3 regions of the Arthrobacter sp. B2060 genome follow, and region 3 is predicted to be linked to each of the others. Evidence: riboswitches for the same ligand, from Rfam matches in the RefSeq annotation. Region 3 holds a riboswitch; each other region holds the start of a gene.
The links. A riboswitch is a leader RNA that binds a small molecule or an ion and turns the genes downstream of it on or off. The one in region 3 is predicted to bind cyclic di-AMP.
Positions count from the first base shown of each region.

Region 1: it holds a riboswitch for cyclic di-AMP, as region 3 does, so the genes downstream of both, AC5RUM_RS18920 (LysM peptidoglycan-binding domain-containing protein) here and AC5RUM_RS13510 (M23 family metallopeptidase) in region 3, are expected to answer to the same signal.
Region 2: it holds a riboswitch for cyclic di-AMP, as region 3 does, so the genes downstream of both, AC5RUM_RS08735 (M23 family metallopeptidase) here and AC5RUM_RS13510 (M23 family metallopeptidase) in region 3, are expected to answer to the same signal.

Region 1 covers NZ_JBNHFR010000013.1:16,967-24,754, reverse strand. The annotation lists gene ppk2 (polyphosphate kinase 2) at 1-449, shown strand, start outside; gene AC5RUM_RS18935 (anthrone oxygenase family protein) at 526-987, opposite strand; gene AC5RUM_RS18930 (cupin domain-containing protein) at 1,173-2,111, shown strand; gene AC5RUM_RS18925 (hypothetical protein) at 2,275-2,541, opposite strand; cyclic di-AMP (ydaO/yuaA leader) riboswitch at 2,829-3,002, shown strand; gene AC5RUM_RS18920 (LysM peptidoglycan-binding domain-containing protein) at 3,006-3,869, shown strand; gene AC5RUM_RS18915 (PKD domain-containing protein) at 4,030-7,371, opposite strand; partial or broken gene AC5RUM_RS18910 (substrate-binding domain-containing protein) at 7,682-7,788, shown strand, end outside.
Region 2 covers NZ_JBNHFR010000003.1:411,709-419,496, forward strand. The annotation lists gene AC5RUM_RS08705 (M13 family metallopeptidase) at 1-468, opposite strand, end outside; gene leuA (2-isopropylmalate synthase) at 721-2,460, shown strand; gene recO (DNA repair protein RecO) at 2,549-3,301, shown strand; gene AC5RUM_RS08720 (isoprenyl transferase) at 3,304-4,152, shown strand; gene AC5RUM_RS08725 (class I SAM-dependent methyltransferase) at 4,225-4,875, opposite strand; cyclic di-AMP (ydaO/yuaA leader) riboswitch at 5,116-5,289, shown strand; gene AC5RUM_RS08730 (hypothetical protein) at 5,312-5,449, opposite strand; gene AC5RUM_RS08735 (M23 family metallopeptidase) at 5,448-6,161, shown strand; gene AC5RUM_RS08740 (alpha/beta fold hydrolase) at 6,199-7,230, opposite strand; gene AC5RUM_RS08745 (quinone-dependent dihydroorotate dehydrogenase) at 7,315-7,788, shown strand, end outside.
Region 3 covers NZ_JBNHFR010000007.1:52,606-60,393, forward strand. The annotation lists gene AC5RUM_RS13485 (hypothetical protein) at 1-106, opposite strand, end outside; gene AC5RUM_RS13490 (cold-shock protein) at 288-671, shown strand; gene AC5RUM_RS13495 (DUF3027 domain-containing protein) at 678-1,223, shown strand; gene serC (phosphoserine transaminase) at 1,306-2,436, opposite strand; gene AC5RUM_RS13505 (iron-dependent transcriptional repressor DtxR) at 2,765-3,460, shown strand; cyclic di-AMP (ydaO/yuaA leader) riboswitch at 3,628-3,836, shown strand; gene AC5RUM_RS13510 (M23 family metallopeptidase) at 3,841-4,665, shown strand; cyclic di-AMP (ydaO/yuaA leader) riboswitch at 4,804-4,973, shown strand; gene AC5RUM_RS13515 (C40 family peptidase) at 5,044-5,718, shown strand; gene AC5RUM_RS13520 (NlpC/P60 family protein) at 5,819-6,598, shown strand; gene AC5RUM_RS13525 (HNH endonuclease) at 6,821-7,321, shown strand; gene mobA (molybdenum cofactor guanylyltransferase) at 7,344-7,788, shown strand, end outside.

The DNA of each region.
Region 1 (7,788 bases), on a different contig from region 3:
ACCGGGCCAACGTCGAAAAGGTGATGGGGTTCTGTAATGAGGAGGAATACCGGACCTTCATGAACCAGGCCCCGATCTTTGAACAGATGCTGGTCGACGCCGGCATCCACCTGAACAAGTTCTGGTTCTCGGTGACCAGGCACGAACAGCGAACACGCTTCGCTATCCGACAAATCGACCCTGTCCGGCGTTGGAAGCTCTCACCCGTGGATCTTGCCTCACTGGACCGCTGGGACGAATACACCGAAGCCAAGGAACAAACGTTCCTTCATACGGATACAGACCACGCGCCGTGGATCACCATCAAATCCAACGACAAGAAGCGCGGCAGGATCAACGCCCTGCGCTACTTCCTCAACCAGTTTGACTATGAGGGAAAGGACACCTCAGTCGTGTACGACGCCGACCCGCTGATCGTACGCCGAGGCCGCGAGGCAGTGGGAGACTGAGCTGTCCCGTCCGGCGCCCCTGACCTGTTCGAGCCTGACGCGCCAGCCGGCCGAGCGCCGCATCATGTGCATGAGACTAGGACGTCGACACCGGGGCCAGGAGCCCGGCGGCGCCTGCGACCGAGAGGGCGGCACGCAGATGGTTGGCCTTGGTCCAAGGGCGTTCGTAGCTATGCCACTGTCCTTCCAGATGACCAGGTCCATTCCGGGAAAGGCTGTTGTTGAGCGGCACATTGATCGCCATGGTTGACGCCCAACCCACCAGGTAAGCCGCTGCGCCGGCGGCCCTCAGCGGCGTTTGGGGCCGGGGGTCGATGGCTGCTGCAACCACAACTGCCGCGCAGGCGGCAGCGGTGCCGAAAAACAGGACCATGAATGGAGGCCGCACAGCGTTCTCATTGATTGATGCCATGGTCGCGATCGCTTCGCCGGACTGCCGACGGCGCAGGGCGGGCATCACTACCGCCGAGAAGGCCAGGTAAAAGCCGCCGACCAATGCGGATCCGGTCCCGGCCGCGACCGGTAACCACCCGCTCACAGCCGTGCCTCGGCATGCGCGGCCCGGACGCCAGTTGCGGCGGTACGGACCGCATAAGTGACTCCGGTGACAAGAAGAGGAGCGGGCGAGGAAGTTATGGTCATGGCTCCAGAGTGCCAGCCACTTTGTGGACGCTGAATGGCTCAGCGTCCACTCTGCATATCCTATCGTCTAGAATCGGCTACATGGATCCCTTGTCGGCGTTCCTTAGCGGGCCCCGGGCAGGCGCCGCGTTCACTCTGCGAGTAGTGATGGATCCGCCGTTCGCCATTGACGTTCGGGACGAGGCCGCCCTGACCGTGATAGCTGCCGTCCGAGGGACCTCGTGGATCGTCAGCCAGGGAAGCCCGCCACAGCTCCTCAGCACGGGGCAGGCAGCGACGGTCCGCGGCCCTTCCCCGTACCTGGTGGCCGATGCCCCAGACCGGCCGCCGACGGTGCTGATCGGCCCCGGCCAGTCCTGCCGCACGCCGACCGGCGACCACTTGGAGACCACAATGGCCCAGGGGGTGCGGACCTGGGGCAACGCCACCCACGGGGAAACCGTCCTGCTGATCGGCACCTACCAATCAGAAGCGGCGGCCGGCCGGCTGGCGACCTCCGCCCTACCAGACCTGGCAGTCTTCACTGAAAAGGAAACCGATCCGGCACTGCTCCAGATGCTCGAGCGAGAGCTCACCTCCCCCGGCCTGGGGCAGGCGAGTGCATTGGACAGGGTTCTGGATTTGCTGCTGCTGCACCTCGTGCGCGGCTGTGTTGATCGGGCCACGTCCGACGTCCCAAGCTGGGCGGCAGGCACCCGTGACCCTGTCGTTGCCCAGGCACTGACCCTGCTGCACGAGGAGCCGGCCGTGCCGTGGACCGTCGCGGAACTGGCCCGAAGGTCGCACGTCTCCCGGGCTACCCTGGCTGCCCGGTTCCACACCGCCGTCGGGCAGCCGCCGATGACCTATCTCACCGCCTGGCGCCTGGCTCTGGCAGCTGACCGACTGGCCAGCAGTACCTCCACGACTGCCGTCATCGCCGCCGAGGTCGGCTACAGCAACGCCTTCACGTTCAGCACCGCCTTCACCAGGGCCTATGGCACGAGCCCGACTAGCTACCGCCGCGCCGGGCGCGGCTAGCCGTCCACAGGCGAGGATAGGTCCGGAGCATGTCAGCCGAGCAGTTCGGGGCGCTCTCTGACAGCCTCACGTACCAATGACTCTCCGCGGTACCAGATTGGGACGGTGGACCGTCCCGATCAGAGCGTATGCCCTTCCACCTGCGGGGAGGCCGGCATAGAGGTTAGGCGTCTGCCTCGGTTGCATCTTCCAGTGTCGCCGGGGCGAAGATGGCCGCCGCCACGTCTTCCCGAAGGAAATAGTTCCGGCGTTCCAGGGGCTCCAGACTGCCGCGCACGACGTAGTAGCCTCGCCCTTCCCCGGGCCCACCCGCGGCCCGGTCGAGGGCGTCGACCATGTCCCTGTCCAGGCGCTGGTCCGGGCCACGGTCCTGCAGCACAGCAAGATCTTCCGGCAGCAACGCACTGATGAGTCCCTGAATATCCGTCATGGCAGCTTCCTCGCCGGCACCGCTGGAACAATAACTGATTCCCCCGCGGGCGTGTCCGGGGGTGCCCTGGCCGGTTGCGTCCACAGCGATTCTAGGACCCGGAGGACTTCGCGGCCAGACTTGGCATGGCACTGCCGCCATGGTAATCAGCGGCGGTTTTGGACACGTCGGACCCTCCGCGCCGTTACCGAAATGTGACTTTTGGCGCACAGGTGGGTTAGCCTGTAGCGGTGCCCCGGTTCATGCGGGGGCATTCCCGGGCAGAATGCCGAGCCCTGCCGCTGACCGGGATCCGTTCGCAATATCCAAGAGGCAGGGACGGGGGAACCACATTAATACTGGCCTTGCTCGCCAAGGCCTAGGGGTTAAGTCCAGACGCTCCCGTGCACATAACGGGGCAGGACCGGGTGACTCCCATCCGAACCCGACAGCTCACCCCGCAGGCATGGGAGAGGCAATCCACCATGTCACGTAAGTCCATGTCCGCGCGCCACCGCGCCACCCCCACGACGTCCATCGCCCTTCAGGGCCTGTCGTATTCCCTCAAGTCCAACGCCGCATCAATAGCTAAGCCTGCGGCAGCAGCGGCTGCTGCGTCCGGACTGCTCTTCAGTGTCGGGGCACCGGCTCAGGCAGGCACCTACGCTCCCGAGGCCACGGGCAGCACCAGCGCCCAGGTGCAGGCCGCACCCCAGGTCCAGGCTGCCCAAGACCTGGCACCCGTAGGAGGATCTGGCGTAGCAGGCGCATCACACGCTGTTGTATCTGGCGACACGCTGGGGGCGATCGCAGCACGCCACGGCGTGAGCCTCGATGCAGTACTCGCCGAGAACAACCTGTCGCTGGCCTCGGTAATTTATCCCGGCGACCAGATCCTGATCCCGGGTCCCGGACAGCCTGCAGCAGCACCGCAGGCACCCGCTGCCCCGGCTGCGCCGGCAGCACCCCAGCCGGCCGGCATGGGGATCTACCATGCGTCGTCGTCGGTCACGCCGGCACCGGCTGCTCCGGCCAGTGGCGTCGGCGCCGCCCTCGTGGCTTCGGCCCGGGCACAACTGGGTGCCACACAGGACTGCACCATCCTGGTGGAACAGGCCCTGCGCTCCGTCGGCAAGTCGGTCGGAGACCTCGCTCCCCTGCAGTTCCACCAGTACGGCACACCGGTGTCCACGCCCCAGGCCGGCGACCTGATGATCCGCGCCGGACACGTTGCAATCTACATCGGTGGCGGGCAGGCCATCAGCAGCGGCATGAATGGCGTCAACGAAACCATCGTCCACCCTGCCTCCTGGCTTGGGGGCTCCACTTTCGTGCGGGTAAACGCCTAAAACGTCAGAGCAAGCATAGACAGTGGCAGGCGCGGCAGCGCCTGCCACTGTCGCGTCTGCCAGGGCTGCGTACGGGCCTGACGACGACGGGTCCTCCGGCACAAATTCCGGAGGACCCGTCGAGATCTGTCTACTTCAAGTCATGGCAGTGTCGGTCTGGTTAACCTGCTGGTTTCAGGGCGGTACGCCATGCTCCCACGGCCTTGGCGGTGCTGAAGGTCCAAGTGGCGGTGCCGGTGGCGCCGGCGGTGGCCTGGGTCCTGTCGGCCTGCTCCGCGACCTGGCCACCGGTGGTTTCCCAGCGCTCGGTCCAGCCGGTGGGAGCGGTGGCTGCCGGGCTGGAACTGTCGAAGCCGAGGCCGCCGATGAGCAGGGCGCCATTGCTGGCCGTGGTGACGCTGCCCACCGCGACGCTGGTCGCCGAGAAGCTCGAGTTGACGGCGGTGGCCACGGTGCTGTCCAGCGGCGTGGTGGTATTGACACCGGTGTAGGCGGTGATGCCGCCGCCCCACTTCACTGCCGTGCTCAGCGTCCACGTGTAGCTCGCCGGGTCGGCGGAACCAACCACCCGGTAGTAGGCGAAGACGCGGGCGCCGCTGCCGATGGACAGCCCGCTGGTGATCGCGGTCCAGCCCGCCGGGACAGCGACCGTGGGGTTCTTGTCCGCGGTGAAGGACGCCACCAGGACGTCACCGGCGGCCCGGCCGGTCGGCGCGGGCAGGGAGACGGTGGTGGTCGCCGTTTCGGTGGACGCGGTCCGGGTGCTGCGCACGGCGATCCCCGGGCTGCCGACCGGGTTGACCGTGATGGTCCGCGTGGTGGAGTTCGAGCCGCCGGCGTTGGTGGCGGTCAGCCGCGCGGTGTAGGTCCCTGCCGTGGTGTAGGTGTGGGACGGGTTCTGCGAGGTTGACGTGGAGCCGTCACCGAACTCCCAGGCCCACGACGTCGGCGAGCCGGTGGAGGTGTCGGTGAAGTTCACCGCCAGCGGTGCCGTGCCCGTGGTCGGCGAGGCCGTGAATGACGCGACGGGCGCGGCGGGCCCGCTGACCGGGTTGACCGTGATGGTCCTGGTGGTGGAGTTCGAGCCGGCGGCGTTGGTGGCGGTCAGCCGCGCGGTGTAGGTCCCGGCCGCCGTGTAGGTGTGGGACGGATTCTGCGTGGTCGCGGTGGCGCCGTCACCGAACTCCCACGCCCATGACGTCGGCGTCCCGGTGGAGGTGTCGGTGAAGTTCACCGCCAGCGGGACCGTGCCCGTGGTCGGCGTCGCGGTGAACGACGCGACCGGCGCGGTGGGCCCGGGCGGCGGCACCGTCCCGCCCGGTTTCAGGGCGGTGCGCCAGGCGGCGACGGCTTTGGCGGTGCTGAAGGTCCAGGTGGCGGTGCCGGCGGCGCCGGCGGTGGCCTGGGTCCTGTCGGCCTGCTCCGCGACCTGGCCGCCGGTGGTTTCCCAGCGCTCGGTCCAGCCGGTGGGAGCGGTGGCTGCCGGGCTGGAGCTGTCGAAGCCGAGGCCGCCGATGAGCAGGGCGCCGTTGCTGGCCGTGGTGATGCTGCCCACCGCGATGCTGGTCGCCGAGAAGCTCGAGTTGACGGCGGTGGCCACGGTGCTGTCCAGCGGTGTGGTGGTGTTGACGCCGGTGTAGGCGGTGATGCCGCCGCCCCACTTCACGGCCGTGCTGAGCGTCCAGGTGTAGGTGGCGGGGTCGGCGGAGCCAACGACCCGGTAGTAGGCGAAGACGCGGGCGCCGCTGCCGATGGAGAGCCCGCTGGTGATCGCGGTCCAGCCCGCCGGGACGGCAACCGTGGGGTTCTTGTCCGCGGTGAAGGACGCGACCAGGACGTCACCGGCGGCCCGGCCGGTAGGTGCGGGCAGGGAGACCGTGGTGGTCGCCGTTTCCGTGGACGCGGTCCTGAAGCTGCGCACGGCGATCTCCGGTGAGGTGCCGCCGTCGGGATTGACGGTGATGGTCCTGGTGCTGGTATCGGAGCCTTCGTCGTTGGTGACGGTCAGTGTCGCGGTGTAGGTCCCGGCGGTGGTGTAGGTGTGCGAGGGGTTCTGCGCGGTGGCGGTTTCGCCGTCACCGAACTCCCACGCCCAGGACAGCGGGCCGCCGGTAGAGGTGTCGGTGAAGTTCACTGCCAGCGGTGCCGTGCCGGACGTCGGCGAGGCCGTGAACGACGCGGTCGGGGCGCCGTCGGGCGGCGGGGGCGGCGTGCCGAGGCTGCGGTCCGAATACCAGTAGCGCTTTGCGACGTGGTCGGTGGCCATGACGACGATCCCGGTGGCCGCGTTCACGCTCTGCTTGGTGCTGGTCACGTTGTTCATGTTGGCCGAGTTGGCGTCCTCGATGACCGGGGTGCCGCGGCCGGTCCCGAAGACCGGGTTGTCCATCGACGCGGTCTTTTCATAGATGCTGCCGGCCACCCCGGAGAACGGGCAGCCGCTGACCGTGGTCGAGGGCGCGGTGTGGAAGGCGCGGACCAGGTTGTTCTCGGTATCGAGCATGATCTGCGGACGCGAGACGCAGTCCCCGGTCCGGGCGATCGTGGTCTGTTCAAAGGCCCCCGTGCCCGGCTTGAACACCACCAGCACCTCCTGGGCCAGGTTCGGGTCCGTCGAGCCGTCATTGAGGCTGGTCTTCACCGCGGCGTAAACCCGGCCGGTCGGGTCGGCCTGCAGCGTCTTGATGTTCAGATGGTCATCCACCTGCCGGTTCCCGCGGATCGCTTCCCGGTGCCGCCACGAGGACGCCGCCCGGGGATCCTCCCCGTCGGTATGCGTAGCCCAGTGCGCGGTCCCGGTGGCCTGGTCCGTCCACATGATCCCGATCTGGTCGTTCCGGAACGCCACGATGGCGGACAGGTCATCCGGCGTCGGGTTCGGATCCGCCGCGCCGGGCACCACGAACGGGGTCCCCCAGCCCGTGCCGCCGGGGCCGGAACTGTTCACGAAAACGGTGTTCGTGGTGCTCGTGGCCTGGGTCCAGGTGGCCCAGATGACGCCGGTGGAGTCCTTATCGATGGTCAGCGACTCGCTGCTGTTGTTCGAAATGGTCTCCGGGAACCCGCCGTCCAGAGAGTAGCTCCCGCCCGAGTAGCTGTAACGGTACAGCCGGGCGGGCTGCCCGGACGCCGACGAACCGGAAGTCACCACGTTCGAGGCGATATACAGCTTGCTGCCGTCCCACAACGTGTCCGAGGAACTGCTGCCCCGGCTGTCGCTCCGCACCCCGGTATCCACCCACGTGTCGGTATCCCGGTCCAGCCGGTAAATGCTCCACCCGCTGCCCGTGGTCCACATGTTCGCCCACCAGGACCCGTCATTCCACCACAACTTGCTCTGCGGTTTATCCGCCGTCGGAGGGTTGCTCACCCCCGAATACGTGATGCTCGGAGTGCCGACGGTGGCCGCCTGCGCTGGGCCAGAAACGCCCACCAGGCCTCCCGCGGCGACAACGGACAGAACGAGCAAACGGCTGAACCAGCGGAGCGTTTTTTTCATCATTTCGTAGTTTCTCTTCGGCGATGAAAGTCATCCGGACGAGGAAAACCAACCCGTCCGGGATCAGCTACGGCCCAGCCCGGCGTGCGGCTGAGGCTGCTGGGAAGCGTCATTAGTCCACCTGAGGATGAAACATCACCCATCGTGCTCCCGCTAAGTTCTGAAAACCTTGGGGTTGCCATGGAGGCGCACAGCTTCCCACCCGAATTAGGGGATCATCTCCCGGATTTGACCGGATGTTAGTACAAAGTTTTGAGGTGGCGAGTTAGAGCGCTCTAATCCGGGGAGGACGTGATCTTGCGCACCCGCATGCATCCCCTCAACGGCCCTGAATTCCGGCCGACAGATCCAAGGAGTCAACAATGTCGTTGCATACAGCACGCCCGACATCCTTGCCATTGGCGCCCTCTCGGCCGCCGA
Region 2 (7,788 bases), on a different contig from region 3:
GGGGAGCCCCAGGCCGCCTTGGCCCGTGTACAGCAGCACGCGGTCGGGATTCCCGGCGTCGGGGGCGGGGTAAATGTAGAAGAGGCCGGACACGTCAGCGCGGAAGAGGCGCCCGGCGAGCGCGATGAGCTCGCCGATGCTGGACGTGGCGAACACCTCGTTCAGCCTGCCGCGGATAGGGTCCATGCCCTTGGCTTCGACGGTGGCTTCGTCCATGAAGCTGTTGTAGAGGTCCCCGATCTTGCGTTCGATGCCGCTGGCGGCCTCGCCCTTCGCGGCTGCTTCTTCGATGATTTCCCGGACCGCCAGTTCCGCCTCGTCCCGCAGGGCGGTGAACGTTCCTTCCAATGGGCGGTCATCCGGGATGGTGGTGCTCTTGAGCCATGCCCCGTTCACATGCTGGTACAGGTCGTCCTGCGGCCGGACGCTGTGGTCGATATTTGACAGGGCGATCCCCGAATGTGGCACAGAAGCTCCTTCGATGACGGGCTGCGCCGGCGCTGGCACCGGTGCAGCGTCTGCATGGTGGACGTTGCTGGAGGTGTTGCTCCTTCATCTTACGCACCCGTGTTACTGTGAAATGGTGCGCGCAGAACTGCTTCTTCTTAGCTGCCGCGGCGAGGCCTCAGACGCGATCTAGCGCAAGGCCCACCCTCGTCGCGGAGTTTGTGTTGCCCGGCCACCTTTCACTCAGGAATCACAGAAAAGGCACCGATAGTAATGCGAAACGCACAGAAGCCCTCAGGAATGCCCGTCCACCGGTACATCCCCTTCCAGGACCAGATCACCGTTGAACTGCCTGACCGCACATGGCCGGACAAGGTCATCACCAAGGCCCCGCGCTGGTGCGCGGTGGATCTGCGAGACGGCAACCAGGCCCTGATCGACCCCATGAGCCCGGCCCGCAAGATGAAGATGTTCGAACTGCTGGTCCGCATGGGCTACAAGGAGATCGAGGTCGGCTTTCCCTCCGCCTCGCAGACTGACTTCGACTTCGTCCGCCAGCTGATTGAAGGCAACCACATCCCGGACGACGTCACCATCCAGGTGCTGACGCAGGCCCGCGAGCACCTGATCGAGCGGACCTACGAGTCCCTGGTCGGGGCCAAGCAGGCAATTGTCCACCTGTACAACTCGACGTCGGTGCTGCAGCGCCGTGTGGTCTTCAACCAGGACGAGGACGGCATCCTGGACATCGCACTGCAGGGTGCGCGCCTGTGCAAGAAGTACGAGGAAACGCTGGCGGACACGCACATCACCTACGAGTACTCGCCGGAGTCCTTCACCGGAACGGAACTCGAATACGCCGTCCGCGTCTGCAACGCCGTGGCCGATGTCTTCGAGGCATCCGCGGACAGCCAGGTCATCATCAACCTGCCGGCAACGGTCGAGATGGCCACCCCGAATGTCTACGCGGATTCCATCGAGTGGATGAGCCGCCACCTGCACCCGCGCGAGGGCATCATCCTGTCCCTGCACCCGCACAACGACCGCGGGACCGGCGTCGCCGCCGCCGAGCTGGGCTACCTGGCCGGGGCGGACCGCATCGAGGGCTGCCTGTTCGGCAACGGCGAGCGGACCGGCAACGTGGACCTGGTGACCTTGGGCCTGAACATGTTCGTGCAGGGCATCGACCCCCAGATCGACTTCTCCGACATCGACGAAGTCCGCCGCACGGTGGAGTACTGCAACCAGCTGCCTGTGGCCGAGCGCGCCCCGTACGGCGGCGACCTCGTCTTCACCGCATTCTCCGGATCCCACCAAGATGCCATCAAGAAGGGCTTTGAGGCCCTGGAAAAGGATGCCGCAGCGGCAGGGAAGGAAGTCAGCGACTTCACCTGGCAGGTTCCGTACCTGCCGGTCGATCCGAAGGACCTGGGCCGCAGCTACGAAGCCGTTATCCGCGTCAACTCGCAGTCCGGTAAGGGCGGAGTTGCCTACCTGCTGAAGAACGAGCACAGCCTGGACCTGCCTCGCCGCGCCCAGATCGAGTTCTCCAGCGTGATCCAGAAGCGCACCGACACCCACGGCGGCGAGGTCAGCGGCGCCCAGCTGTGGCAGGTCTTCCAGGACGAGTACCTGCCGTCCGATTCGTCCGATCGGCAGTGGGGCCGCTACTCCCTGGGAACGGTCAAGACCGAAACCGATGACAACGGGTCCATGACCCTGCACACCACCCTCACCGTGGACGGCGCCCAGGTCAGGCGCACCGGCACCGGCAACGGTCCCATCGCCGCGCTGCTGGACATCCTCGGCCAGGACGGCGTGGACGTCCGGGTGCTGGACTACAGCGAGCACGCCCTCTCGGAAGGCGGAAACGCCCGCGCCGCTGCCTATGTGGAGTGCGCCGTCGGAGAACGGGTGCTGTGGGGCATCGGCATTGACCCGAACACCAGCATGTCCTCGCTGAAGGCAGTCATCTCGGCCGTGAACCGCGCCATCCGGGACGCCCAGGCCTAACCCGTTCAGGTGCGCCGCCGGCAGGGCCGGGCGGCGCACCTGCACGCCGGATAGCAGGGTTTTCCTGCAGACAGTGCGAAGATTAAGCGTGGTCCAACAGTCATTTGCAGCGCGTGCCTACCGCGATGAGGCCGTAGTGCTGCGCACCCACAAACTGGGTGAAGCGGACCGGATCATCACGCTGCTGACGAAGCACCACGGCCAGGTGAGGGCGGTCGCGAAGGGCGTCCGCCGCACCAGCAGCCGCTTCGGCGCCCGTCTTGAACCCTTCATGGTGGCGGACCTGCAGCTGGTGTCCGGCAAGTCGCTGGACATCGTCACCCAAGCCGTCGCCAAGGGTGCCTACGGCGGAAACATCGCCGCCGACTACGGCAGGTACACAGTTGCCGCCGCCATGACGGAGACCGCTGAAAAGCTGACAGACGTCGACGGCGAGGCCGGCACCGCGCAGTACAACCTGCTCGTCGGGGCGCTGGCAGCCCTGAGCCGCGGGGACCACACGCCGGAACTGATCCTGGACTCCTACCTGCTGCGCGCGCTGGCCACCGGCGGCTGGGCGCCCAGCTTTACCCGCTGTGCGCGCTGCGGTGCGGCAGGGCCGCACAACGCCTTTTCAGCGCCGCTGGGCGGCATGGTCTGCGGGGAGTGCCGGCCGCCCGGGTCAGCGGCCCCGGCCGCCGAGACGGTGGCGCTGTTGGGTGCCCTGCTCACCGGAAACTGGACGACGGCGGATTCCTCACTGCCGCTGCACCGGCGGGAAGCGGCAGGCCTCGTGGCCAGTTACCTGCAGTGGCATCTTGAACGTGTCCTGAAATCCCTCAAACATGTGGAGCGTACCTAACAGTGTCCTTGGGAAAGAAGAGCACCCCTGCCCGGCGCCGGACCGCTCCGGTGGTGCCGCCGTATCCGCACCCTTCCGGTGCTGTTGCCCCGGCGATCCCGGCGGAATTCGTGCCCCGGCACGTGGCGATTGTTATGGACGGCAACGGACGGTGGGCCAACCAGCGGGGGCTGCCCCGCATCGAGGGCCACAAGGCGGGGGAGCCTGCGCTGCTGGACGTGGTGGCCGGGGCCATCGAACTGGGCATCAAGTACATCACCGTCTACGCCTTCTCCACGGAGAACTGGCGGCGGTCCCCGGAGGAAGTGCGCTTCCTGATGGGATTTAACAAGGATGTGCTGCGCCGGCAGCGGAACCAGCTGGACGACTGGGGCGTGCGGGTGCGCTGGTCCGGCCGCCGGCCCAAGCTCTGGGGATCAGTGATCCGCGAACTGGAAGAAGCCGAGGCCTATACCGCCGGAAACAGCACGTGCACGTTAACCATGTGTGTTAATTACGGTGGCCGCGCCGAGATTGCCGATGCCGTATCGGCGATCGCCGAGGACGTCGCCGCCGGACGGCTCAAACCCGGTTCCATCACGGAGAAAACCGTCCAAAAGTACCTCGACGAACCGGACCTGCCCGACGTCGACCTGTTCCTGCGCAGCTCGGGGGAGCAGCGGCTGTCCAACTTCATGCTCTGGCAGTCGGCCTATGCGGAGTTCGTCTTCCTGGACACGCTCTGGCCGGACGTCGACCGCCGCACCCTGTGGGACGCCGTGGGCATCTACGCACAGCGGGACCGCCGCTACGGGGGAGCGGTGGATGCTGCCAAGACTCCCATGGCGGCCGCCACCCATCAGCCCGGGTAGGGCCCGCGCTTCACCCTCACGATATTCGAAGAAGTTTCCCTGGCACGCGGCACTACTACGCGCGCCCAGGATCTAATGCTGTGGTTTGCCAAGCAGAATGGCGGCCTGCTGGTGGCTTTCCATGGCTCTCGGTGAGCGTACTAGTTGTGCGCGTGCCACGAAGCCTTGCTCAGTGAACCGGGTGGCTACTTCCTCGGGGGAATGCAGTTCTGCTCTGAGCTCGACATCATGTCCGTAGGCGTGGTTAATAGTGCGATGGCCGCTGCCGGCCTGGAAAGCGATGAGCGCCGAGCCGGATGGGCGGAGGACTCTCCAGAACTCCCGCGCAATTGCCGGCAACTCTGCCCTGGGGGAGTGGATGATCGAATACCAGGCAAGTATGCCGTCGGCAGCAGAATCGGATGCCGGCAGGTCGGTCAACTCTCCCACTTCAAAGCAGAGACCGGGATGGAGCTGCTGCGCGACCCGGATCATCTCGGGCGACAGGTCCACACCTGTGACGTTCAGTCCCGTGCGGGTCAGGTATTTGCTCATTCGGCCGGCGCCGCATCCGGCGTCGATCACTAGCCGGTCCGCGGAGGTGCGAATGTGGCCCGCGAACTCGTCGACCATGGCCATGTCGAGAAGCGACTCAAAGGCTGTATCGGGGATCACCCTCGAGTAAGCCTCGGCAACCGAATCGTAAGCGGTTCTGACCTTTATCAAGTTCTCGTGGTCAACCATGGACCGAGCCTACCGACACGCCTTGTCTCCTGTTGGCCCGCCGCCACTGCAACCCCGCCCACCGGCAGCCAGCTGGTCGGATTTAGGGCAGCCACCTAGTCGCTTTCTCCCCCTTCTGCAACCGCAACACGCCATCCTCTACGTAACGAATTTGTAACACCCTGTTTTTCTTGGTTTCATGGTTAGTACCACATACCTTCACCGGGTATGCGTGTACCCGCTTCGCCAAACCCCGCCGGCGGTACATGATCCCTTCACTCCAGGCGGGGGCGGAAGACCCATGAATGACGCCTTTGGGCGTCTTGGGGTGAAGCCTGGCCCTGTCACTGCAGCCTGTGAGGCGCGCGGCAGGGGAGGCCGGACAGTCCACTCGTCCGAATCCGACAGCTAATTTCGCCGGCGTCGAGAGGACCTACGCTGTGCCTTCCCACGACAATCACGGCTTGCGCCGTGCCATTTTCCCGCGCACATCCAGTAAGGGCCGCCGCCGGGCAGCCTCATCCCCGGTGCCCAGGCCGCGGGGCCGCGGCCAAAAGCTGGCTGTTGCGGCGGCGGTGACGGGAATGATCGGCATGACCGTACTCTCCACGGCTCACGCCGCCCCAACAGGGATCTTGGCCACGGGGGAGGCTCCTGCCAGTGCAGTGGCCGCTCCGGCCGCACAACCCTCCCTGCTCGCGGATGCAGGATCTCCACTGGTTTTTGACCAGCCCCAGGTCAAGGCCTCCCCGGCAGCGAAAGCGGCAGCGAAAGCGGCACCGAAAGCCGCGCGGAAAGCGGCACCGAAAGCTGCGCGGAAAGCGGCATCGAAGCCGGCGCGGAAACCGGCACTGAAGGCCGCACCCAAACCGGTACGGAAGCCGGCACCGAAACCCGCCCGGGCTTCCGCGCCTTCGGCAGGCCTGCGGGCACCGCTCGCCTCTACGATCGTGACTTCCCCATATGGGCACCGCGTCAATCCCCTGACCGGGGCAATCGGCGAATTACATACGGGGCTTGACTTCGCCGGGGCGTGCGGCACGCCCGTTCTGGCTGCGGCCAGGGGAAAGGTCACCGAGGCAGGCTGGAGCCCGTACGGCGGCGGAAACCGGATTGTTGTTGACCACGGCAAGGGACTGAAGACCACATACAACCATCTGGCCAGCATCGGCGTTTCCAAGGGCCAGACCCTGGCGCAGGGTGGACGGATAGCCGCTGTCGGAACGACCGGCAGCTCCACCGGCTGCCATCTTCATTTTGAAGTCATGGTCAATAACAGGACCGTCAACCCCGCCAGCTACCTATAGGCAAACAGGGCGACTTCCTGGCTGCACCTGGCCACTCTCATGGGAGCCGACCGAAGGATTCGTCCTCAGCGGCAAAGCCGTGGATCCACCGGGCCAGCCGCCGGTATGCGTCCGCGCGCACCTCGGCACGGGACAGGAAAACATCGTGCAGGGCGCCCTCGATCCGCTCCACGGACACGCTCTGGCCCAGTGAGAGGGCCCGCACGGCGATGACGTTGACGTCCAGTACTGCGTCCGTCCTGCGCATCTCTTCGGTCCAGAACGGCCCGTTGGCGCTTGCACCGGAAATCATCACCAGGATGGGGATGCCGATATGGAGCCCGCGTGCAACCTGCGCCTGGCCGGCAAGGACTGCGCTGAGCCAGCCGGCGCGGACCGGAAAGGCCATAGGAGGCCGATACTTGTCATCAAGGGTCCATTCCCCTTCGGCTGAGTTGCTGATGCTGCGCCAGTAGAAGCCGCGCTCGGGCAGGCGGAGCACAGCCTCCGGCCGGAAGCGGGCGAGGGGCTCCACCATGGTCCAGGCGGCCCGCCGGACCAGGGAACTGCCGTGCATTTCCAGCCACGGACTGTTCAGGACCAGCTGTGACACCACCCCCGGATTCCGGCTCACCCACAGGGCCGCCACGAGGCCGCCGGTGGAGTGCCCCATCATCACAAGCGACAGCGGCGCCGCGGGCTCCATCGCCGTGATCATGCCGACGGCGGTGCTGATTTCGGCGTCGTAGTTTGCCAGGTCGGCAACGTACCCGCCGTGCGCCTCGGGGCGCAGGCTGCGGCCGTGGTTGTGCATGTCCAGGGCAAAAAACTCGAAGTCCTGGCCGTTCCAGAAGCGTGCCAGTTCAACATTGAAAAAGTAATCGCTCCAGCCGTGCAGGAACAGCACTGCACGGCGCCGGTGCCGCTCCCCCTGCGCCGAAGGTGGCGCTGGGTTCGCCGCAGGCGGTGCGGGGTTGTTCAATGGGGCATAGCGGACAAGCGTCGCCGTCCGTGCGACGCCGTCGCTGCCCACGGCCTCGAAGGCAAAGGATTCGAAGCCCTCGCCGAGGATGTCGCTCTGCCACTCCATGGCACCAGACTAGACGCGCCGCTGGTGGTCGACACGTGCCGTGGCCGGTTTGGTCTGCACCGCCGAAGACGGAAAACTAGAGGCATGCGCGTATATCCGACTTTCTTCAGGCTGGCCTTTTCATGGATGGACGCCGAACGCGCCCACAAAATCGGCTTCAAAGGCATCCGGCTGGCCCATTCCACCGGGGCGGGCCGGCTGCTGGCACGGTTTACGGCCCCACCCGCGTCCCTGCAGACGAATGCCTTTGGGCTCACCTTCCCGTCGCCGTTCGGGCTCGCCGCCGGCTTTGACAAGGAAGGCCACGGCATCGAGGCCCTGTCGGAGCTCGGCTTCGGGCACGTGGAGGTGGGGACCATCACCGGCCGCGCCCAGCCGGGCAACGAGCAGCCGCGGCTGTTCCGGCTCATCGAAGACCGTGCGGTCATCAACAGGATGGGATTCAACAACGACGGCGCTGCGGCCGTGGCCCCGCGCCTCAAGTCAGCCCGGGCTGCCCTGCAACGGCGCCACCCCAAGGTTCGTCCCCTCATCGGCGTGAACATCGGCAAAAGCAAG
Region 3 (7,788 bases):
GGCCGCCGTATGCCATCGCCATCACCGTTCCCACGGACGCCAGGGAAAGCACTGCCAGAACCGCTGCGGCGACCGTCAAAGGACGCCGGAAACGCGTGGGTATCATGCCGTAACGCTAACAGTCCCGCCGCGGCTGCGCCTCAAAGCAGGAATCCCAAGCCAGTCAGGATAACCTTGAAGTAGCAGACCAACATGAACCAGGCAGTCATACCCTGAACCCGTACACCGGTGCGGATGCGGTGATGGCCGGACATGTCTAGACAGTCAGAACGAAGAAGGTTGATTACGTGCCTACCGGCAAAGTCAAGTGGTATGACAAGGACAAGGGATTCGGATTCCTCGCGGGCGAGGACGGCCAGGAAGTGTTCCTGCCCAAGTCGGCGCTTCCCGGGGGCGTCACCGAACTGAAAGCCGGCACGCGGGTCGAGTTCGGTGTGGCCGACGGCCGCAAGGGCGCCCAGGCCCTGGGCGTGCGGGTACTGGACAAGACCCCATCCATCGCCAAGGCCAAGCGGCCCAATGCCAGGGACCTCGCGCCTGTGGTGCAGGACCTCGTCACGGTGCTGGACAACCTCTCCGGCACCCTGTCCGCCGGCAAATACCCGGAGGGTAACAAGGGCAAGGCCATCGCCGCCGCCCTGCGTAAGGTTGCCGACGAGCTGGACGCCTAGGTCCCCATGAACCCGGAACCTGAACAGGCCGAATCAAAGGCGGCACCAAAGACGCCCGGGAAGCGTGCCGGTGTCCCGGTCTGGCGCACCGGAAAACCCGACGCCGTCCTCGCGGCTGCCGTAGACGTGGCCCGGACCGCCATCGAAGGCATCGCCAAGGCATCGGAAATCGGCGAACACCTGGCCGCGCGCACGGAGGGTGACCGCCTGGTGACCCACCTGTTCGAATCCAAGCTGCCCGGTTACGTCGGATGGCAGTGGTACGCCGTGCTCACACGAAATTCGCGGTCCAAGGTGATCACCGTGAACGAGCTGGGCCTGCTGCCCTCCGAGGACTCGATCCTCGCCCCGGAGTGGGTTCCCTGGGCGGAGCGTGTCCGGCCGGAGGATGCCCAGGACGATGCATTGGCGGACGAAGACGCACCGCAGGCCGCTGGGGCAGGGGTGTCAGAGGCGGGCGCTCCCGGTGCCGGAGCCGCGGAGGAGCCGGAGGTTTCCCCGGAGGCAGCCGTAAAGGAAACCGCAAAGGACCCGGCCGGCGAGGAAGGCTGAACGGCGAACGGCGCCGGCCGGGACACGAGCCCGGACGGCGCCGTCGAACGCTGATGCTGCCTGTGGCAGCGGCGCGGGGAGGCTACTTCTTCAGCTCGCCCACCACGTAGTCGATGCACTCCAGCAGCGCCGAAACGTCCGCAGGGTCGATCGCCACGAAAGTCGCGATACGGAGCTGGTTACGTCCCAGCTTGCGGTACGGTTCCGTGTCCACAATGCCGTTGGCGCGCAGTACCTTGGCGATGGCCGCGGCATCGATTGAGTCATCAAAGTCGATCGTGGCGATGACGTTGGAGCGTTCCGCGGCGTTGGCGACGAACGGCGTAGCGAACTCGGAGGCCTCGGCCCACTTGTAGATGCGGCCCGCGGAGTCGGCGGTTCGGCCGGCGGCGAAGTCGAGGCCGCCGTTGGAGTTGAGCCATTGCACCTGCGCGTCGAGGGTCACCAAGGTGGCCAGCGCCGGGGTGTTGTAGGTCTGGTTCAGCTTCGAGTTGTCGATGGCCGTCTGCAGGTCCAGGAAGTCCGGGATCCAGCGGCCGCCGGCCTTGATCCGCGCGGCACGCTCCAGCGCGGCGGGGGAGAAGAGACCCAGCCACAGGCCGCCGTCGGAAGCGAAGTTCTTCTGCGGTGCGAAGTAGTAAACGTCGGTCTCGGCGACGTCTACGTCCAGTCCTCCGGCAGCGGACGTAGCGTCCACCAGGACGAGGGAACCTGCATCCGCGCCGCTCACGCGCTTGACCGGGGCGGCAACACCGGTGGAGGTCTCGTTCTGCGGCCAGGCGTAGACGTCAACGCCTGCCTCTGCCCGGGGCTCGGGGCAGGTTCCCGGCTCCGACTTGATGATGGACGAATCCGCAAGGAACGGGGCCTTGTTGGTGGCCGCGGCAAACTTCGAACCGAACTCACCGAAGGAGAGGTGCTGGGCCTTCTGCTCCACGAGGCCAAAACTCGCCACGTCCCAGAACGCCGTCGAGCCACCCACGCCGAGGATAACTTCATAGCCCTCGGGGGCGCGGAAGAACGTGCTGAGGCCCTCACGAACCGATCCGACAAGGTTCTTCACCGGCGCCTGGCGGTGGGACGTGCCCAGGAGCGTGGTGGCGGCTGCGGACAGCGCCTCGACCTGCTCCGGCCTGACCTTGGAAGGTCCGGCGCCGAACCGTCCATCCTTGGGCAGGAGGTTTGCTGGGATGGTGATGCTGGTCTCGCTCACAGGGGCTCCAATTTTCGGCATGGACATGCGGATCGGCGGGGACAGTTGGTGACCGGCGGTCAGGTATGGCTGCCCGCGAAGGCCCCCTTTATTCTGCCTGAGACGCGGAAATCCCGGGAACCGTGCCCGTCACAGTCCAGTCATTGAGACGCCGCGGTTTATCCGGAGTAATTCAAAATAGGCTAAGCTTTTGGTGGACGAACAGGCGGACAGTCGGCGTTGCACCGCCGCCGGATTGGGGCCGCGGCGGCTGGATGCCGAGCCGCCAGACGAGGGGCCCGCGGTACCGTGGGAGAACGCAAGTACTGTGCTCGAGGAGCTGAGCTGAATGACGGATCTGATCGACACCACGGAGATGTATCTTCGGACCATTTTGGAGCTGGAAGAAGAGAACATCGTGGCACTGCGTGCCCGCATCGCCGAGCGCCTCCGCCATTCGGGTCCTACCGTCTCCCAGACCGTCGGACGGATGGAGCGGGACGGGCTGGTTGTGGTTACCGGCGACCGGCACCTGGAGTTGACCGAAGTAGGGCGCAAACGCGCCACCGAGGTGATGCGCAAGCACCGGCTGGCCGAGCGCCTGCTTGCCGACGTCATTGGCCTGGACTGGGCGTATGTTCATGACGAAGCGTGTCGGTGGGAACACGTGATGAGCGAACGCGTGGAACGCAGGATCTACGAGATGCTGAATCACCCCACGGAATCGCCCTATGGCAACCCCATTCCCGGGCTGGCTGCGCTGGGCGGCGAGCCGACACGCACCTTTGCCGACGTCGACCTGAACCTGCTGGACGCCATGGGCAGTTATGGCCCGGACTCGCGGGTGACCGTCAGCAGGCTCGCCGAACCGATTCAGGTCGAGCCCGAACTCCTGCAGCAGCTGGACGAGGGCGGGATCCGCCCGGGAGCGACCGTGTCGCTGGAACGGGTCGGGGAGTACATTTCCGTGCGTGTCCCTGGCATCGACGGCGCCCTCGAGTTGCCGCCCGAAGTTGCTGCGCACGTGTTTGTCCGGGTGGCCTGAGTCACCCCGGTGCAGGTTGTCCGACATCAGCTGGCAGGATGACCCACCACTTTTGCACAAGCAAGATAACGGAATTATTACCGCAAGCTTTAATCGCCTATAGTTAAGTCGCAGCGCCGATACCAAAGCGTTACCTGATCCGGAGCCGAACTCTGCCAGCGGATCAGTCGCTCGAAACACCTTCTGGCAGAGGCGGAGGAACCACAACTGGCCGTTTAAAACGGCCTTGGGGTGAAGTCCGCAGCAGCAAGCCACCTTCCACAGACGGAATCCCCGGATACCTCTGTGCCAAAAAGGCTTGTCATTGCGGACCGGGTCGATCAACTCTCTGACCCGAATCCGACAGCTAACTTCGCAGGCTACCCAGAGAGGAACCGTTCTTGACCATGCAGAATGCCCGGGGCCGCCGCCGCGCTACCGGCTCCGCTGCCGAGCCCCGCACGCCCGTAGCGGTCGCCGCTGAGCGACCCCGCGATGCGCAGCGTCAAGCGCGGAAGCAACGCAGTCCTTTCCGTCAGGTCGCTGACTTCGCCGCTGCCAGCGGAGTCGGGCAGAAGGTCGGCGTGGCCCTTGCCGCCTCGGGCCTCCTGCTGACCGTCACAGTGCCCGCCACGAGCCCGGTCCTGGCCACGGCCGACCACAGCGCCCCGGCCGCCGCAGGTGCCGCCACGGCGCAGCCAGAGGTCTCCGCCGAGGCGGCAGCCAAGATTGACTTCAGCCGCACCTCCGTTGCGACAGCCGGTGACCCGGATGGCAAGCTCAAGCAGCTCCTGAGCGCACAGTCCGCCGGCAGTATCAGCCGCGCAGCCTCCGTCGGCAGCCTTGGCATGCCCTTGGCCACCATGGTGAAGTCCTCGCCCTTCGGATACCGCGTGAGCCCCATCACTGGCGGCGCCGGAGAGTTCCACCGTGGCCAGGACTTCGCGGCCCAGTGTGGAACAGAGGTGTACGCAGCGGCCAGCGGCACGGTCACGTTTGCGGGCTGGCACGAGTTTGGCGGCGGCAACAGGGTTGTCATCGACCATGGCAACGGCCTCGAAACCACGTATAACCATTTGTCGTCATCGAGCGTTCAGGTCGGCCAGAAGGTCAGCCGGGGCGACACGGTGGCACTCAGCGGGACCACCGGCGCATCCACCGGCTGCCACCTCCACTTTGAGGTGATGGTCAACGGAGAAGTCGTTGATCCCGAAGGCTGGCTGTAAGCAAAGCCGATGGAGAGCTCTCAGATTCTCGTGACACGCCGTGACCTGAATGTGACATTCCCTCCGAACTGTTGTACCGTCTAAACCGCGTCAACTTTTCCGAAGTTGACGCCCTTGAGTGGATTGCCTAACTCTGCCACCGCTCAAGGTCCGTTCGCATTACATCGTCTGGCAGGGGCGGGGGAACCAATTTTGGTCTTCGCAAGAAGGCCTTGGGGTTAAGTCGCAAAGCTTCCCAGGAAGCGGCGCGGCCGGGTGACTCCCATCCGAATCCGACAGCTCACCTCGTAGGCATTGGGAGAGGCTACCTTCGTGTCTTCACGCCACAATCTTGCGCGCCACCGTGCGCAAACGGTTCGTAAGAACCCGCTGGACTCCGTGTCCAAGGCAGTAAGCGCCAATGCAGGCACAGTAGGTCGTCAGGCAGCAGTCATTGCGGCCGCTTCAGGTCTCGTCCTGAGCGCCGGCATGCCAGCCAACGCGTCCGACGCCAACATCGGTGTTTCCGCCTCCGCTGAGTCCGGATCCCAGGCGGCACAGCTTGCTGTGACCGCCGCGCCCACCGCAACCGTCTCCTTCGAGCGTCCTGCCGTTACCACCGAGGCAGCCCCCGTCATTGAGACAGTCGCGCCCCAGTCCAGCGACGACACGGCCAGCCCCGAAGCTGCCGTGGAAACCATCGCGGCCAAGGCCGGGAAACTGGTTGACGCCGCAGGCTCGGGTGCAACGTCAGGTCTCGCGGGCATCGCCTACACCGGTATCGGCAGCCCGTACGTCTGGGGTGGCACCACTCCCAGCGGCTGGGACTGCTCCGGCTTCACCCAGTGGGTCTACGCACAGGCGGGCATCAGCATTCCGCGCGTCAATGCGTGGACAGCCATGAAGCCCACGTCGACTCCCGCTCCCGGCGACCTGGTCATGCAGAACGGCGGTGCCCACGTTGGCATCTACGTTGGCAACGGCATGATGATCAGCGCGCTGAACCCCTCGCAGGGCACCATCCTGCATGCAGTGTCCGCCACGGGCACGTCCTCGTTCTACACCCTTCGCTAAAACCCCCCATTCGAGACGATTCGGCGTACCCCCAAGACGCCGGCGCGTCGCTAAACCGCGGCCTGCTACAGCGGGCCGTGGAACACGAAAGAGAGAAATCATGACTACACGTGCGACCATTGCACGCCACCGCGCCGAGGTCACCAAGACCAACTCGCTGTCCGTCATTGCCAAGGCTGTCGGCGACAACGCCGGCGGAGTAGGCCGTCAGGCTGCTGTTATCGCTGCCGCCTCCGGACTCGTTCTGACCAGCGGCATCGCCGCCAACGCTGCTGAGACCAACGTTCAGCGCGACTCGGCTTCCACGTCCACCCTGGAAGTGCAGTCCCTGGCGTCGGCACCGATTTCGGCCGCATCCAGCATCGCCATCTCCTACGAGAAGCCGGCGATCACCACCACCCCGGCCCCCGTCGTTGAGGCTCCCAAGCCGGTCGTCAACGTCCAGGAAGCCGCGCCGGCCGTGGAAGCCCCGGCCGTCAAGGCTGCTCCGGCAGTTCAGGCCACCGCGAAGGTGGAAGCTGCACCTGCTGCCAACACGTCCTCGGCAAGCGGCAAGGGAGCTGCCATCGCTGCTGCCGCATACGCCCAGCTGGGCGTCTCGCAGGACTGCACCATGCTGGCCACCAACTCGCTGGCCGCTGTGGGCATCAACTACCACGGCTGGCCGGCAGGTTACCTGTCCCTCGGCCGCACTGTCAGCGCTGCCGAAGCCAAGCCGGGCGACCTCGCCTACTACCAAAACGGCGGCATGGGCCTGGCCCACATCGCTGTCTACGTCGGCAACGGCCAGGCTGTTCACGGTGGCTGGAACGGCGGAACCACCGCGCTGTTCAGCGTGAACGTCGGCTCCGGCCCGGTCTTCATCCGCGTCGGCGGCTAAGCCACGAGCAAAGGCTTAAAAGGACCCCTGCCCCTGCGGCGGGGGTCCTTTTGTCTTAAAACTTCCCGGGCTGAACGCCGACACGCCGTGGCCGAATGTTAGGCCGATTCGTCGATATGCGCTAAGAGTGTTTACTCTTGTGGTGTCGATCCATAGCCCGGACATGCAGAGGGCAGCCGGCCCTCGCGCCTCTGCCGGGTGCGGCCGTGAAGAGGTATGCGCATGCGCACGCTCGTACTTAATGCTGGATATGAACCCTTGGCGGTTGTGACCTTCCGCCGGGCGCTGGTTCTTGTGCTCACAGGAAAAGCCAGCGTGGTTGCCGAAGGTGACGATCCCGTCGTGGGGCCGAAGGACATCATGGGCCGCCCCTCCGTGATTCTCCTGAACCGTTATATCCGGCCGCGCTATAACATGGTCACCGCAGTGAGCCGGCGCGGGGTGCTGCGCAGGGACGGCCACCGATGCGCGTACTGCGGCAAGGCAGCCCACACCATAGACCACGTCCAGCCGAAATCTCGGGGCGGTGCGGATACCTGGGAAAACCTCGTGGCGGCCTGCCTCCGGTGCAATAACGTCAAGGGGGATCACACTCCGGCGGAAATGGGTTGGAAGCTGCGGTTCGTCCCGGCGCCTCCCGTTGGCACCATCTGGCAAATCAAGGAACTGGAGAAGCCGACCCCCGCGTGGGATCCCTTCCTGCTTCCGGAGACGGCCGCCTGACCTGTGGCACTAGGCTTGGTATGTGTACTTCGATGCAGTCATTCTGGCCGGCGGCCGTTCTTCGAGGCTCGGCGGTTCGCCGAAGGCCGAACTGACCTATGAGGGTGAGACCCTTCTGCAGCGGTCGATTGCGGCCGCCCGAGGTGCCCGCCGCATCGTAGTCGTGGGCCCGGAAGGCCACGACCTTCCGCCCGGTGTTTTGAGCTGCCGGGAGGATCCGCCGTTCGCCGGGCCTGCCGCCGCGATTGCGGCCGGCCTGGCCCTACTGGAGTCCCCGGCCCGTCCCGGGGATGATGCCTATGTTCTGGTTCTGGCATGTGACATGCCCCGCGTGGCGGATGCCGTGCATGCCCTTCTGGAAGCGCTGCAGGGCGGCGACGGCGTCATGGCAGTTTCCGGCGACGGGCGGCGCCAGCCGTTGGCAGGCTTTTACCGCACGGCTGTGCTAGAACGCGCCGTGGAAGAAG